Regions from separate parts of the Erwinia sp. TECH1 genome, predicted to be linked through region 1. Evidence: predicted binding sites of a transcription regulator. Region 1 holds the regulator's gene; each other region holds the start of a gene.
The links. Region 1 encodes LexA, which represses DNA repair genes until DNA is damaged. Its sites were predicted from a motif close to TNCTGTATGTACATACAGNA; they were not measured.
Positions count from the first base shown of each region.

Region 2: ACVWZ0_RS09345 (DinI-like family protein) is a predicted target of LexA. The motif match lies at 2,719-2,738, and genes of this name have one in related genera.
Region 3: sulA (SOS-induced cell division inhibitor SulA) is a predicted target of LexA. The motif match lies at 2,153-2,172, and genes of this name have one in related genera.
Region 4: mutH (DNA mismatch repair endonuclease MutH) is a predicted target of LexA. The motif match lies at 1,927-1,946, and genes of this name have one in related genera.

Region 1 is NZ_JBSRZK010000001.1:498,192-502,376, reverse strand. It holds gene zur (zinc uptake transcriptional repressor Zur) at 360-875, shown strand; gene ACVWZ0_RS02195 (CsbD family protein) at 1,023-1,232, opposite strand; gene lexA (transcriptional repressor LexA) at 1,882-2,490, opposite strand; gene ACVWZ0_RS02185 (diacylglycerol kinase) at 2,588-2,962, opposite strand; gene plsB (glycerol-3-phosphate 1-O-acyltransferase PlsB) at 3,091-4,185, shown strand, end outside.
Region 2 is NZ_JBSRZK010000001.1:1,980,008-1,984,192, reverse strand. It holds gene ldcA (muramoyltetrapeptide carboxypeptidase) at 1-698, shown strand, start outside; gene ACVWZ0_RS09365 (MBL fold metallo-hydrolase) at 695-1,357, shown strand; gene ACVWZ0_RS09360 (GNAT family N-acetyltransferase) at 1,372-1,785, opposite strand; gene ACVWZ0_RS09355 (hypothetical protein) at 1,856-2,260, opposite strand; gene ACVWZ0_RS09350 (YgdI/YgdR family lipoprotein) at 2,351-2,566, opposite strand; gene ACVWZ0_RS09345 (DinI-like family protein) at 2,760-3,005, shown strand; gene ACVWZ0_RS09340 (hypothetical protein) at 3,294-3,530, shown strand; gene ACVWZ0_RS09335 (hypothetical protein) at 3,531-3,740, opposite strand.
Region 3 is NZ_JBSRZK010000001.1:1,797,410-1,801,594, reverse strand. It holds gene yccS (YccS family putative transporter) at 1-1,372, shown strand, start outside; gene ACVWZ0_RS08410 (TfoX/Sxy family DNA transformation protein) at 1,369-1,992, opposite strand; gene sulA (SOS-induced cell division inhibitor SulA) at 2,192-2,689, shown strand; gene ompA (porin OmpA) at 3,038-4,102, shown strand.
Region 4 is NZ_JBSRZK010000001.1:3,842,269-3,846,453, forward strand. It holds gene ptsP (phosphoenolpyruvate--protein phosphotransferase) at 1-957, opposite strand, end outside; gene rppH (RNA pyrophosphohydrolase) at 969-1,493, opposite strand; gene mutH (DNA mismatch repair endonuclease MutH) at 2,181-2,867, shown strand; gene ACVWZ0_RS18045 (TerC family protein) at 2,936-3,646, shown strand; gene ACVWZ0_RS18050 (YgdI/YgdR family lipoprotein) at 3,811-4,026, shown strand.

The sequences.
Region 1 (4,185 bases):
CTAAGTCATTAGCCTGAACTAAGTCAAATTACCGGGGCTTTTCTGCTCATTGCACGGCTTTTAATCTGCTAGCTGGCTTGAAAATAAGCCGTGTTTTCAACGTCTGCTGTGGAAAGGTTTACAAATATTTAAGTAAATGTAGCCAAAACATTTCAGAGTGCAACCGTTATTGACGGTCTTCTTTAGTAATGAATGGTACAACGCAGTTGATGACAAAGGTGAGCTTCCGCTCTTCGGATTTGACTGAAATTTTTTGCGGGCATAGCGATGAAGGGAGACGCTCAGGCGGGAAGCCGGAAGCGCGGCGTTTTTATCGGCGCTGTGATAATATAACGTGCTAAGCCAGCCTGGGGAGATCTATGAACATTAACAGTCCTGAAAATATTCTGTCGCAGGCGGAAGCTATCTGTCAGCAGCGCAACGTCAGGCTGACGCCTCAGCGTCTGGAGGTGCTGCGGCTGATGAGCCAGCACCACGGCGCGATCAGCGCGTACGACCTGCTGGATCTGCTGCGCGCCAGCGAACCGCAGGCCAAACCGCCCACTATCTATCGGGCATTGGACTTTCTGCTGGAGCAGGGATTCGTGCATCGCGTGGAGTCCACCAACAGCTATGTCGTCTGCCATCATTTCGAAGAGCCTGCGCATACCTCGGCGATGCTGATCTGCGACCGCTGCGGCGGCGTAGCGGAGCAACATGCGGAAGGCGTGCAGGATATTCTGAAGTCCTTGTCGCGGGCAGCGGGCTTTGCGCTGACCAACAGCGTGATTGAAGCGCACGGATTGTGCCAAAGCTGCGTTGAGGTGGAAGCCTGCCAGCATCAGGATGCGTGCCAGCACGATCATACGCTTGGGACAAAAAAGCGCGGTCGTTGAAACGGTCAACCATCAGAATAATTTAAGCGGCGGGATCGCGCCAGACAAAACAACAAGGGCAGCGCCAGAAGCGCTGCCCTTGCTTTAGAAGGCTATCCGGAGAATCGGCCCTGGCAGTGCCAGTCAGCCTTTCCGGAGGCTATCTTATCAGAAACGATGGTTATTGCTGGTTTCCCAGTCGCCCAGCTCTTTCTCAGCCTGGTCTTTGGTGTAGCCATAACGTTCCTGAATTTTACCGACCAGCTGATCGCGTTTACCTTCTACGACGGTCATGTCGTCATCGGTTAGCTTGCCCCATTTTTCTTTAAATTTACCTTTTAACTGTTTCCAGTTACCGCCGGCTTCGTCTTTATTCATCTTGTTTCTCCTTAACCTTAGGTGATAACAGCTTATCGTTACAGCAAAACCGCTGACAGCAACATAAAACGCTGCCCAAATGCTTAACGTACAGATAATTGTAGTAGAAGATGGCAGGTTTGCACGGCGAGGCGGCGTATTTTTCTAAAAAAAAGCGAAGCGGCACGGGCCGGGCAGCAAAAATCGCGCGGGCTCGGATACTTAAGAAGCGGGAGAACAGAAGCGCTGAGGCGATTTTTCCAGTTCGATCGGCGGGGTTCGGGAAAAGACGGATGCAAACAGAGAGTAACTGCCCATACGGAATGCCAACACACAATAAACGCCAATGCGGAATACCAACAGGCAGTAAATATCAGCGTGGGATACGAAAAGACAATAAACGCTAAATACGAACAGGAGCGGGCATCGATATATGTCGGACAGAACTACGATGGCTTGCGCTCCACAGGAGACATTCAGGCACGGTCAGACAATATGCCAGGCGCAGACAACAACCGAAGGCACGGTCAGACAATATGGCAGGGGCAGACAGCAGAAGGATTCAGACAATATGAGAGGTGCGAAATAAAAGCCGTAGGCGATACGCCCGCCGGTAGAAGCAAGCCTCTGCGTCATCGCAACGACGCAGAGGCGGCACGGCGTCTGGCTATTACAGCCAGCTACCGTTGCGGATCACGCCGACGGCAAGCCCTTCGATAGAGAAGGTATGCTCACGCAGATCCACCACAATCGGCTGGAACTCGCTGTTTTCCGGCAGCAGCTGCACAATGTTGCCCTGCTTTTTCAGGCGCTTGACGGTGACTTCATCATCAATACGCGCTACCACGACCTGGCCATTGCGCACGTCCTGGGTTTTATGAACCGCCAGCAGGTCGCCATCCATAATGCCGATATCCTTCATCGACATGCCGCTAACGCGCAGCAGGAAATCCGCGCCCGGCTTAAACAGATCGGGATCGACCTGGTAATGGCCTTCGATATGCTGTTCCGCCAGCAGCGGTTCGCCTGCCGCCACGCGGCCAATCAGCGGCAGGCCATCGACTTCTTCCATCATCAGGCGGATACCGCGTGATGCGCCGGAAACGATCTCGATAACGCCTTTACGCGCCAGCGCCTTCAGGTGTTCTTCAGCCGCATTCGGGGAGCGGAAGCCGAGCTGAGCGGCAATCTCTGCCCGCGTCGGCGGCATGCCGGTCTGGTTAATATGCTGGCGAATCAGGTCATAGACCTGCTGCTGCCTTGCCGTTAGTGCTTTCATCCCGCCCCCTGGTTGTTTATACAGTCGACTGTGAGTATATACAGGTATTTCGTCAATGAAAACCTCAAGCCGGATAAAAAACCATGGTGATAGCTATTTAGCCCGGCGGCTGGTGAGAAAGCAGAATCGACAGCCAGACAAAAACCGCTAACAGAATAGCTAACAGCACGGCAGCTGAGCCCATATCTTTGGCGCGCCCGGAAAGCTCGTGGAACTCATTGCCCAGCCTGTCGACCACGGCTTCTATCGCGCTGTTGAGGATTTCCACAATCACCACCAGCGCGACGGAGCCAATCAGCATGACTCTGGCCAAAGGCGTCACGTCCAGCCAGCAGGCGATAATAATCGCCACTACCGCCGCAACCACTTCCTGGCGGAAAGCCGCCTCGTGTTGCCAGGCCGCCCGTAATCCTTTCCAGGAATACCCCGCAGCTTTAATGATCCGCGTTAAACCCGAGGCGTTATTTGCCATAATCAGGGAACCCTTTGTTCTGTTTAGCGTCAATGTCAGGGTAGCGCACATTTTGCAACACCACAGATCTCATGCAAGGATTCTGGTATGCTTGCGGCGCTTTGCTAACAAGAGGCTTTATGTTGTCTATGTCAGGTTGGCGTAACTTATATTACAAATTATTGAATTTACCGGTAAAAATGCTGGTAAAAAGTAAAGCGATCCCTGCCGAGCCGGTCGTTGAGCTGGGGCTGGATACGTCGCGTCCTATTATGTATGTGCTGCCATACGATTCAAAGGCCGATTTGCTGGCGCTGCGTGAGCAGTGTCGCAAAGAGGATCTGCCCGATCCTTTAGACCCGCTGGAGATCGACGGCACGCTGCTGCCCCGCTACGTCTTTATTCATGATGGCCCGCGCGTATTTCCTTATTACGCGGCCAATCCGGAATCCGTAAAGACGTTTCACGACTATCTGGATCTCCATCGCAGCAACCCGCTGCTGGACGTGCAGATGGTGCCCGTCTCGATTATGTTTGGTCGGGCGCCGGGGCGTGAAGTTCAGGGCGAAAGCCAGCCGCATCTGCGCGTGCTGAACGGCATTCAGAAATTTATCGCCGTCCTGTGGCTGGGCCGCGACAGCTTTGTGCGTTTCTCGCCGATGGTGTCGCTGCGCCGTATGGCAACCGAGCACGGCACCGATAAAACCATCGCCCAGAAGCTGGCGCGCGTGGCCAGAATGCACTTTGCCCGTCAGCGCCTTGCCGCAGTCGGCCCGCGTCTGCCTGTGCGTCAGGATCTGTTCAACAAGCTCTTACAGTCCAAGGCTATCGCCAAGGCCGTAGAGGACGAAGCGCGCAGTAAGAAAATCTCCCATGAGAAGGCGCAGCAGAACGCCATTGAGCTGATGGAAGAAGTTGCCGCGGATTTCTCCTACGAGGCAATCCGTCTGACCGACAGGATCATGGGCTGGACGTGGAGCAAGCTCTATCAGGGCATCAACGTCAACGGCGGCGAGCGCGTGCGTCAGCTGGCGCAGGACGGCCATGAAATCGTTTACGTGCCGTGCCACCGCAGCCATATGGATTACCTGCTGCTCTCCTACGTGCTTTATCACCAGGGCCTGGTGCCGCCGCATATCGCTGCGGGCATCAACCTGAACTTCTGGCCGGCCGGCCCGATTTTCCGTCGCCTGGGCGCGTTCTTTATTCGCCGCACGTTTAAGGGCAACAAGCTCTACTCCACC
Region 2 (4,185 bases), 1.5 Mb from region 1:
GCGGCGGCTACGGCGCCACCAGGCTGCTTCCCGGTTTCGATGCCGCCGCGCTGGCGGCGCGTCTGCGCGACCGCCCGCTGGCAATTTGCGGCCACAGCGACTTTACCGTGATCCAGATGGCGCTGCTGAAGGCGGGCGGACAAACCTTCAGCGGCCCGATGCTGGCAGGCAATTTTGGCGCGGAGGTCGTTTCTGATTTCACCCTCGATCATTTCTGGCGGGCGCTGACCTCGCCCGAATTCACGCTGGAATGGCCCACCGCGCCGCAGGATGTAGACGTTTCGGGCACGGTTTGGGGCGGAAATCTGGCGATGCTGACTTCGCTGATCGGTACGCCGTGGCTGCCGGAGATCGACGGCGGCATCCTGGTGATTGAGGATATTAACGAGCACCCTTTCCGCGTGGAGAGAATGCTGCTGCAGCTGGCGCAGCACGGCGTGCTGGCACGGCAGAAAGCCATTGTCACCGGCAGTTTTACCGGCGTAAAACTCAGCGAGTACGACAACGGCTATGACTTTGACAGCGTGTGGACGCTAATACGCGAGCTGACCGGCCTGCCGGTGGTGACCGGGCTGGAATTTGGCCATCACTGGAACACCGTCACGCTGCCGCTTGGCGCGCATGGCCAGCTGCGGGTCGCAGGCGATGTCGCCAGGCTGACTCTGTCAGGGCATGCGGTACTGCGGGAGCATTCATGAAGCAGCTGTATGAAGATCTGTGGATCTCAACGCCGGAGTTTCCGCCGGGCGAACGCGATCCGGAAGTGATGATGCACGGTTTTCTGCTGAAGCTTTCACGCGGCAACGTGCTGATTTCACGCGTTGAGGATCATGAAGACCATAATATTATCAGCGATCTCGGCGGGATTTTTCGCCACTATCTGACCCACTGGCACGAGGCTGGCCCGGGCGCGCGACTGCTGCAGCAGCGCTTTAATTCGGCGCTCTATTGCCACAACCGCGCGCTCGGCCCCGTCAGCTCGTTCGCCGAAGCGGACGACACCTTTAATCAGGCGGAAGTGCACTGCGGCAGCCTGCACGTGGTGCCCACGCCGGGCCATACGCCGGGCAGCACCACCTACCTTTATGCTTCGCCCTATGGCAAAACCTATCTGTTTGTCGGCGATACTATCAGCCTCAGCCACCAGCGCTGGGTAACCGTGCTGGTGCCGGAAAGCAACGAGGCCGATCTGAAAAAAACGCTGGAGTTTTATCGGGCGCTGCGCCCGGACGTGGTGCTGATGGGAACCACAAAAGGCCATCTGTCCTGGCAGGAAGTGACGATGCGGGAGTGGCTGGCGCTGCTGGACGAGGCGGAGAACTCGCCGCTGGATCTGCGTCAGCGGCCAGGAGAATAATCGTCGTCTTCCTGCTACAGCGTTTTCGTCAGGTAAAACCGCTGGTGCACGCGCGGATAGTTATCCAGCACCAGCCGGACGACGTAGCCCTGTTTTTCATAGAAGGGCCGGGCCTGGAAGCTGGCGGTATCGACCTGAGCGTAGAGGCAGCCGCGTCGACGGGCCTCTTCTTCCACCGCCTGCATCAGCGCCGTGCCTGTACCCTGCCCACGCAATGCTTCGCTTACCCAAAGCATATTAATGCGCAACCAGTTGCCCACCGTTGAACCCGTCAGGCCGGCAAGTTTTTTGCCGCTGGCGTCTTCAATAAATGCCCCGATACTTTTTAACTCGCCGATAGCCATAAACTGCGAGTTATAAGCCAGCAGGCCGGCTTCAATTTCCGCCAGTTCGTCCGCGCCAGGCTGGTGCGTTATTCTGATAGTCATAGACTCCTCTTTTATACGTAAAAGTTTGCGGCCCGCTCCGGCCTCCCGGCAAGATTGCCCGACTGACTACTCAGGATTCGACCTTTCCCGACGCATCGGTTCGTTGCAATGTTACCGTGCTGTTTTCGCGTTCGCCGGTGCGGCTACAGGAAACCAGGTTTTTCTTACCGTCATACGAGAAAAAGGTCTCATTGGTGCTTTTGTTCATCACCATCTGGTCGCCGTTGCGAAACAGCACGATAGCCACTTTATCGCCGTTATCGGTACGGGACTGCTGGCTGCCGGACGCAATCTGGAAGTTATCGCCCGCCCACAATACCGTGGTCAGGCCATACTGTGCGTTGGTCACGGTCATGGTTGGCCTGCCCGGACAGGTAATCTGATACTCGCTGTTTTGTAACGGCGCAGTGCCTTCAGAGGATTGAGCAAAAAAAGAACAGGCGCAAAGGCCACCGAGGGCAAGTAAACGAAGCATGAGTATTCTCCGGGCAAGTGTCTGACAGGTCTGGCACAGTATCCTGCCCGCGTCGTGGTTGGGCCGCAATCGGAAGTGGCCTGGTCTGCGTTACAGGCTGCTCATCTCTTTAATATCCGCCTGGTTTACCGCCTGCTGCCTGCCGGATTCATCGGTGTAGATAACCATACCGGTCGCCTTATCGATTTCCGGCTTCCCTTCAACAACCTTTGTGCTGCCGTCGCGCATATGAATGATATGGTCATTTGCGCAGCCGCTCAGCAAAGTGGCCACGGCAATCAGTGGAAAAAGTAACAATTTTTTCATCTTTTCTCTCCTTAAGTTAACCGAGGAAAGTGTAGTCTATGTGCACAGCAATTTTTGATGATTGCTGCGCAGCGGGAGGGGCCGCAAGTGTCGACCAGAGAAGGAAAGTTATCGCCGCCATCAACAAATTTCAGTTGAAGCCAGGCAGATTTAACTGTATTTTTATCCAGCATTGATAACCAGGATCCCTCTCATGTTTGTTGAACTGATTTACGATAAGCGCAACGTTGCGGGCTTACCAAACGCGCAGCAGCTGATTTTAGATGAACTGGAAAAGCGCATTAAGCGAGTTTTCCCCGATGCCGACGTCAAAGTAAAACCTATGCAGGCAAACGGCGTGAAAACGGACGCCAGCAAAAGCGACAAATCGGTAATGTTGAGAATTATTGAAGAAATGTTCGATGAAGCGGACCAGTGGCTGATTGCAGAAGGATTTTGATAACCCTCGCACTTCAGGCGTTATTATAACGATTTTTGCCCGTGGACGGTTGCGTTTTACCGTCTTCATGCCACTATTCTTCTATCAAGTTTCCCTGGTGTTGGCCCGTGATTATCCTCTTTGCGGGCATTTTTTTATCTGAAAACTGAAACCGCACTGATACATCCCCCTCTTTATTACTTTAATGAGTTGTTAAAATTTATTTAAATAAATTTAAATTTCGTAACAACCTAAAGTTTTCTCCGGACGAGCCGACGATCTGAGCAGGCAATTAATTGAGACGCAACTATGGCGGTTATATCTGTTCCTGCGCTGGGAGGGCTACTGGCGAAGGCTGAATGGCGTAAAGGCTCGCCGTTAACGAAGGAAGAAGTGGAAAAGATTCGGGATATCACCACGCAGGTTTTAGTACCGGATAATATAGCCCGCACGCTGGATCCTTTTTGCGGATACGCTAATGTCGATCCGCAAAAATGCTGGGAAACCTGGCAACGCTATCGGGCCGACGCGCTGGCCCGAAGGTAATCAGCGGTTTTCCTGCGCTTTTTGATGCTCAGCGATTTCGGCGTAAAGCAGATCGTACACCTGTGCAGCGTAGGCCGAGCTGTCTCGCAACATTTGAATAGCATCCTCAAGCGTTTGCGGCTCCATCTGGCCTACAATTCGCCACCCCAAAGCGATGTTCTTCGCTTCTTCCAGTCGTTCCGGATGATAGACATACGCAGCTTCTGACACGAAATTCTCCTGATTTGAGTTTTGGCCCTATTTTACTGAGCAATGGCTGAGCATCTCAACCCTTGATTTAAACAGATTTAACTTTTTTGCCATTTTTACCCATCTTTTACCGGAAAATGTTTCTTTATCCGGCAAATCTACAGGGGATTTAAGAGAAAAACAGATTAATCCTGGCAGAAGAAAGTTGTAAACCCAATGAAGATTAACTACCACTGGTAAATAATGTAAGGAAATCGTTCGTTTTACCATTATTAATGAAACTTTCCCGTAACAGAACATTTCTGGCGGATTTGGCTTTATTCGCATCGTGAAAGAAAGCGATTTATTAATAGCGGGAGCGGGGATTGACTGCCTTTTAATACAGCAGGTTATGTCTGAAAAGAACGCGCAACAGATTGATGGATAAGCGGCAGAGTGAACATGTATTTATTACGCTAATTTAGCT
Region 3 (4,185 bases), 1.3 Mb from region 1:
GCGCGCCAGCTCTTCCCACGCGCAATATCACGCCTTACGCAAAGAGTATCGCTACAGCGATATTCTGTTCCGCTTTCAGCGGCTGTTAACCATGCAGGCGCGCGCCTGCCAGCAGCTCTCCAACGCTATCTTGCTGCGCGAACCCTGGCAGCACGATCCGCGTTTTGAGCGCGCTTTTGTGCACCTTCAGGCCGCGCTGGAGCGCCTGAGTGCAAACCAACCCGCCAGCAGCGAACTTAAGGCCATGCACTACCTGCTGCATAACCTTAAGGCTATCGACGCCCAGCTGGCGACCATCGAGTCCGAGCAGGTTTTGCAGGACAACAGCGACGGACGTCTTTCCAGTGAAGGCCTGACCGGCTGGGCAGATATCCGTCTGCGCCTGAGTCGCCATCTTTCGCCGCAGTCGCCGCTTTTCCGGCACGCCGTGCGCATGTCGCTGCTGCTCTGTACCGGCTACGCTTTTATCCAGATCACCGGGCTGGAACACGGCTACTGGATCCTGCTGACCAGCCTGTTTGTCTGCCAGCCCAACTATAACGCGACGAAAAGGCGCCTGGCGCTGCGTATTGTCGGCACGCTGGCCGGTATAGCGATTGGTCTGCCGCTACTCTGGCTGATCCCCTCTGTTGAGGGACAGCTGATACTCATTGTGCTCACCGGCGTGCTGTTTTTCGCCTTCCGACAGTCGCAATATGCCTACGCCACGCTTTTTATCACCCTGCTGGTACTTTGCTGCTTTAACCTGCTTGGTGAGGGGTTCGAGATCGCGCTGCCGCGTATTATCGATACGCTGCTGGGCTGCGGCATAGCCTGGATCGCCGTGGCCTTTATCTGGCCCGACTGGCGTTTCCGCCAGCTTTCCGCCGTCGCGGATCGCACGCTTAATGCCAACTGCCGCTATCTGGACGCCATTCTGGTGCAGTATCACCAGGGCAAAGATAATCGCCTGGATTACCGCATTGCCCGGCGCGATGCGCACAACTGCGACGCCGAGCTGGCCTCAGTAGTGTCTAATATTTCGGCCGAAAAAAACGCCAGCGCGGGCCTGCGTGAAGACGCTTTCCGACTACTGTGCCTGAACCACTCTTTTCTCAGCTATATTTCCGCGCTGGGCGCCCATCGCGAGAAAATCACCAACCCGGCCATGCTGCAACTGATGGATGATGCGGTCTGCTACGTCGACGACGTGCTGCATATTGATATTGTTGATGAAGACAAAGCGGCCAGGCTGCTGGGCAATCTTTCCGCCCGCCTGGCAGCGGCGGAAGCGGCGCCGGACACAAAGGAGCCGCTGGTCTTACAGCAGGTTGGCCTGCTGGTTGCACTGCTGCCGGAAATTGTTCGGTTGAAAAAAAAGGGGCTGGCCTAAGACTTTTGCTGCCTGGCCCAGCGCCGCAGCGTTTCCTTATGCCACTGCCGAAGCTCGGTTTTGACGCTTTCCGGCAGCGCTTCGTAATGGCGGCCCGCGATCGCGCCTTCCAGCGCGAAAAGGACGTTGATGCCCAAATTATTGTTGCTGGCGTACAGCTTGAGCCAACAGCGTCTGGCGCCCTGCTCTTTGAGCATGGCGATAGTGCTGATGCCGACCTGACGTAGCAGCGTCTCGATGCGGATAGTCAAATTGGGCAAATCTTTCAGGCGCTGATTTTGCTGCTTTTGCGTTCGCTGCTGGCGTGCGCCCTGCAGGCAAAGCCGGGAGAGCGCCACCAGCTGCCCGTGCTCTTTCCACAGCGGGTCGTCCACCCGATAATAATCCAGCGCGACCGGCATCCCTCTTTTAGTAAAATGCAGAGGCTGCATCTTCCGCTCCACGATATAGGGCTTTACCTGCTCGCAGGCCCGCAGATAAAGCTCCCCTTCCGCTACCAGCGCGAACACCACGTTCTCTATCGACAGGCTGTAGCCGCCGAACTGGCTGCGGCATTCGATTTCGCCCAGTTCGGCAAGCTGGCGTCTGGCTTTTTCAATCTGTTTTTTTGACTGGCTCATCCTTTTCTCCCTGTATACAGAACACCCTCGTCCCTGTGAGAAATGAAAAGTATGCAATCGTGGTAACAGGTTCAATTACTAATTGCCGTTACAGCCGGTTTCATTGTGATTTTGCGAGACGTTATCAAAATTTAGGGTTGATCTTTGTTCACCGCCCTTATACTGTATATCCATACAGTGACCTGCGAGCAAAGCCGATATGCGTACTCATTCCATGAAATCTCATTCTGTTAACAGCCGTTTTCCTCAGCCCCGCTCTTCATCCCATAGCGAAGCGACTGGCCTGATCAGCGAACTGATCTACAGCGAGAATCAGCCGGGCATGACGCAAATGCTACTGCTCCCTTTGCTGCAACAGCTGGGCACGCAGTCCCGCTGGCAGCTATGGCTGACGCCGCAGCAAAAGCTGAGCCGCAGCTGGCTTGCGCGTTCCGGGCTGCCGCTTAATAAAGTGATGCAGGTCCAGGGGCAGGCCATTAATACGCTGGAGGCCATGATTAAAGCGCTGCAAACGGGGAACTACAGCGTGGTGCTGGGTTGGCTGCCTGAGGAACTGACCGAGGAAGATCGTCGTCGGCTCCATGACGCAGCGTTAAGCGGCCAGGCTTTAGGTCTGATTATGCGACCGGATCCGGTCGAAATTGTCGCGTGCAGACCCTTTAATGGGTTAAAAATTCAGTCGAGTTTGTATCATTAAGTAAAAATAAGAGTTTTCTCATCATAAACTTCTTCGCCGGGCATGATAAGCGTCTGATTATGCTATGACCCGGCGTGACAATGGTTTAGCCGCGTTTTTCCCGGAAGTTATCTCCCGCCGTCCTGTACGCAAATGTGTAAAAATGTGTACAAAACGCCGTTTTTTTTCAGACCGCCTTCACATCTTACTTGTAAGTTTGCTGGTACGTTGTAGACTTTACGTCGCCAGGGTGCTCAATAATCTCCCTTTTTTGGATGAGTCATAATCGAGCGTCATAACCCGGCGAAGGATTAAATCAAAGAGCTAATGAAAGCTCATTGCCTATTTGGATGATAACGAGGCGCAAAAATGAAAAAGACAGCTATCGCAATTGCAGTGGCACTGGCTGGCTTCGCTACCGTAGCGCAGGCCGCTCCTAAAGATGACACCTGGTATACCGGTGCGAAACTGGGCTGGTCTCAGTACCACGACACTGGTTACTACGGTCACGGTTATGCAAACAACGACGGCCCAACTCACGAAAGCCAGCTGGGCGCAGGTGCCTTCGGTGGTTACCAGGCTAATCAGTACCTGGGCTTCGAACTGGGTTATGACTGGCTGGGTCGTATGCCTAACAAAGGCAACGTTGTAAACGGCGCATTCAAAGCACAGGGCATTCAGCTGGCTGCGAAACTGAGCTACCCAATCTATGACGATCTGGACGTGTACACCCGTCTGGGCGGCATGGTATGGCGCGCTGACTCCACGCAGAACAACAACGGTACTCGCATCAGCGATCACGACACCGGTGTTTCTCCGCTGGCAGCTGTAGGTGTTGAATACGCTGTAACCAAAAACTGGGCTACCCGTCTGGACTACCAGTGGGTTAACAACATCGGTGATGCAAACACCGTTGGTACCCGTCCAGATAACGCCATGCTGAGCGTAGGTGTTTCCTACCGTTTCGGCCAGGATGAAGCAGCGCCAGCACCGGCTCCGGCTCCAGCGCCAGCGCCAGTTGTTGAAACCAAGCGTTTCACCCTGAAATCAGACGTGCTGTTCACCTTCAACAAGGCGACTCTGAAGCCAGAAGGTCAGCAGGCTCTGGATCAGCTGTACACCCAGCTGAGCTCTCTGGATCCTAAAGACGGCAACGTCGTGGTTCTGGGCTTCACCGACCGTATCGGTTCTGACCAGTACAACCAGAAACTGTCTGAGAAACGTGCACAGTCCGTTGTTGACTACCTCGTGTCTAAAGGCATCCCTTCTAACAAGATCTCTGCACGTGGCATGGGTGAAACTAACCCAGTTACCGGCAACACCTGTGACAGCGTGAAAGGCCGTAACGCCCTGATCGAATGTCTGGGTCCAGACCGTCGCGTAGAAATCCAGGTTAAAGGCATCAAAGACGTGGTAACTCAGCCTCAGGGTTAAGTTTACGCTTTGATAAAAACCCCGCTTCGGCGGGGTTTTTTGTGGGCGCTATTTCGCGCTGCTGCTTATTGTCCCGCCGGCCG
Region 4 (4,185 bases), 3.3 Mb from region 1:
CCAGGTATTGGTGCCCTGCATGGTGTCGTCGAGGTGAAACAGCAAACGCTGCCCCAGCGCGCGCAGATCGCCCGCCCTTTCACGCAGATAGCTGTCCTGCAGGCTGGCAAACTGGGCGGCAAACTTCTCAATGACCTTCTTTACCGCCCATTCCGCCACGAAGCCGTTGTCGATCTCCGCAAAGAGATCTTTTTTCAGCCTGTTGTCGCTGAGCAGGTGCGAATAGAGATCGAAAATGGCGGCGCTTTCTTTATGCACGCTGGAGGTGAAACGTTTGCTGTAGCGGCGAAACTCGCCGGAAGCCTCGTCCATCGCCAGCGACAGCCTTTCGCGCTCGCGCACCGCATCCAGCGTGGAGGCCGCCGAAACGGTATCCAGCGACGGCTGGTTACTTTCTACCCAGCCTGCGGCCACCGCCACGCCCGGCGCGGCGGCCAGGGCGCGCACGCGGGTTTGCCGGTACTGTCCGAACAGCGTATTAAGCTGCGATTGAGAGAGAATAGTGGCCATTTGCGTAGCCAGCGTCACCAGAAACGATTCTTCGCTCTCGTCAAACTGGCGGTGCTCGCGCTGCTGAACGACCAGTACGCCCAGCAGCTGGCGGCGGCTGATAACCGGCACGCCGAGAAAAGAACGGAAGCGCTCTTCTTTTACGGAAGGAATATATTTGAAGCTGGGATGACTTTGCGCATCGGCAAGGTTGATAGGTTCAGCCAGACGCCCTACCAGCCCGACGATCCCTTCGTCGAAAGCCAGCGCGACGGTGCGGCCGCGCGGCTTTTTCAGGCCGCGCGTCGCCATCAGGTAATAGCAGCGACGGTCGTGATCGGCCAGGTAGACCGAACAGACTTCGGTATCCATTGCCAGGCAGATTTCGCTGACCAGAATGTCGAGCGCCTCGGTCAGCCGGGGTGCTCCTGCCACTTTCTCCACTATCTCGCGCAGCTGTATAAGCATATCTGAGCGGCTTACCCTCTCTTCCGTCGATAAGGCGTATTTCGCGGTACGGCATTCTCCTGCAGGGGCATCACCACGCTGGCGAACTCCTTCATCACCCGGCGATAAACGTCGCGTTTAAAAGAGACAACCTGACGTACAGGATACCAGAAGCTCACCCAGCGCCAGCCGTCGAACTCCGGCGTGCTGCTGGTTTGCATGTTGATATCCGCGTCATTGCACAAGAGTTGCAGAAGAAACCACTTCTGTTTCTGGCCGATACAAACCGGCTTTGTGTCCCAACGCACCAAACGTTTCGGCAACTTATAGCGTAACCAGTTCCGGGTAGAGGCAAGGATGCGCACATCTTTGCGGTGCAAACCGACTTCCTCAAAGAGTTCTCGATACATCGCCTGTTCTGCCGTTTCGCCAGGGTTGATGCCTCCCTGAGGAAACTGCCAGGAGTGCTGGCCATACCTTCTGGCCCACAACACTTGTCCCTGCCTGTTACAAATTACGATACCAACATTCGGGCGGTAGCCATCATCATCGATCACTGGACTACCTCAAAACTAATACTCGGATAGCCTGATTGTTTCATACTCCTTACAGACGGTAAACCACTGCTTTTGGGCCGTTACTGACGGCATTCGCGGGATAACTTGCGAACATTCGTAGAGTTATAAACAGAAATCGCCACTTTTGCGCGATCTTATTCACCTTTTCTGTGGATATCTTTGTGCAGAACTCTCCTGGCCGCTGGGGAAAACTTAGAGTGGCGCCTTTTAGCCTAAGGTTAATACTTTGGTTAACGCATTATAAATATTGAGATTTATCCAATTCTACCGCGTCCTTCGGCTGTTTCAGGGCCCCCGATCAATAACGACACCAGGCAGGTGGCGAAAGATCGAACACCGATTTTTTTATCCACAGGATATGTTGCTATCCTAAGCAAAAAATGCGGTAACCCGGGTAAAACCGCCGCGTCAAGCCTGTAAATCGAAACAGTATTATTTTAAAAATCGACTTATCCCATTTTTCTGTGGATAACTACGTGTAAGATCCTGTTCATTGTCGGTGCGCAGACAGGCATAACCTTTTCAACTTCCCGATCGCGGCCGCAAAGTGACAAAAAAAAGCCGCGATTAATCATGCTATTATTGCGCTTTTCCTCAGGGATGAACGCATCCTTTTTAATATGGAAAACTACTGTTCATTTTTTAACCAACAACCAAGAGCAGGCGATGCCAGACTATTTTTCTCCGGTTTTACCGCCGGAAAACGAAGCCGCGTTACTGGAACGCGCGCGCCAGCTGGCTGGCTTTACGCTGGGCGAACTGGCGTTGAGAGCGGGCCTTACGATACCGCGCGACCTGCGTCGCGATAAGGGCTGGGTGGGTATGCTGCTGGAACGCTATCTGGGCGCCAGCGCAGGCAGCAAGCCGGAACAGGATTTTGCCGACATCGGCGTGGAGCTGAAAACTATTCCTGTCGACGCGCAGGGCCGCCCGTTGGAAACCACCTTTGTTTGCGTGGCGCCGTTGACCGGCAACAGCGGTCTGGTCTGGGAAACCAGCCATGTGCGACATAAGCTGGCGAGAGTATTGTGGATACCGGTAGAAGGCGATCGGGCTATTCCGCTGGCCGAACGTCGCGTCGGCGCCCCGCTGCTGTGGAGTCCCAGTGAAGAAGAAGAGCTGCTGCTGCGGCGCGACTGGGAAGAGCTGATGGATATGATCGTGCTGGGACAGGTAGAGCGTATTACCGCCCGCCACGGCGAAGTGCTGCAAATCCGGCCCAAAGCCGCCAACAGCAAAGCCCTGACGGAAGGCATTGGCGAAAACGGCCAGCCGGTGATGACGCTGCCCAGGGGCTTCTACCTGAAAAAGGCTTTCACCGCGCCCTTACTGGCACGTCATTTTTTACTGTAAAGCTTTAGCTGAGCGGCATCCGGATGAGTATACTCTTCGTTTAACTTTCGTTTAGGATGCAACGTTGTATGTTTGACTGGATTGCCGATCCCAACGCCTGGCTGGCGCTGGGTACACTGACGATTCTGGAAATCGTTCTGGGTATTGATAATATTATTTTTCTTTCTCTGGTGGTGGCTAAACTTCCCAAACAGCAGCAGAACGCCGCGCGCCGTATCGGCCTGGCGGGCGCCATGCTGATGCGTCTGGGTCTGTTGGCCTCGATTGCCTGGGTCATTCGCCTGACCACGCCGCTGTTTACGTTGATGGACCACTCTTTTTCCGCGCGCGATTTAATCCTGCTGTTCGGGGGGCTTTTTCTGCTGTGGAAGTCCAGTATGGAGATCCATGAAACAATAGAAGGCGGTGAAGAAGAACATAAAAGCAATGTTCATTCCTTCGCCGGCGCGATTGTGCAGATTATGCTGCTGGATATTATCTTCAGTCTTGATTCGGTAATTACTGCCGTTGGCCTGTCCGATCATCTGATTATTATGATGGCGGCCGTGGTAATTGCAGTGGGCGTGATGATGTTTGCCGCCCGCGCTATCGGTGAATTTGTTGACCGCCATCCTTCAGTAAAAATGCTGGCGCTGACTTTCCTGATCCTGGTAGGTTTCACCCTGATCCTGGAAAGCTTCAATATTCACGTGCCAAAAGGCTATATCTATTTCGCGATGTTCTTCTCCATGTCGGTTGAGTGTCTTAACCTGCTACGCGGCAAAAAAAACCACGCCTGATACCAGGCCGACCGGCGCTGCCGGTCGGCTTCTTCCCGTTGTTTTTACGATCAAAGTCAATAGTTCGTCGTGCTGTGACGCCTTTTTAGGAGTTCTGCGGTTAACGCTTTCTGTAAAATGCGCTATTACTGATGCAGGCAAATTGAAGGCTAAGGGAGCGAAGTATGAAGTTGATGTCTGGCGCGGCCGTTCTGATGCTGGCCACGCTGCTCGGCGGTTGCAGCAGTGATTACGTGATGGCGACAAAAGAAGGCAAGATGATTATGACCCAGGGTAAACCGGAGATCGATCAGGATACCGGTCTGGTGAAGTACACCGATCGCTCCGGCCATGAGCTGCAAATCAACGGCGATGAGGTTTCATCGATTGTTGAACGCTAAGCCCAATCCCGCCACCTGACGCTTTCCGACAGGTGGCCCCCACCGCACTTCCCGATAAATCCGCTCTTCCCCCTGTAGCGCCCGACGGTTATAGTCAAAAGCCGGATCTGGCGTTTGCTTCAACAGTTCTACCCCGCACGCCAGGCTGGTCTTTTAATA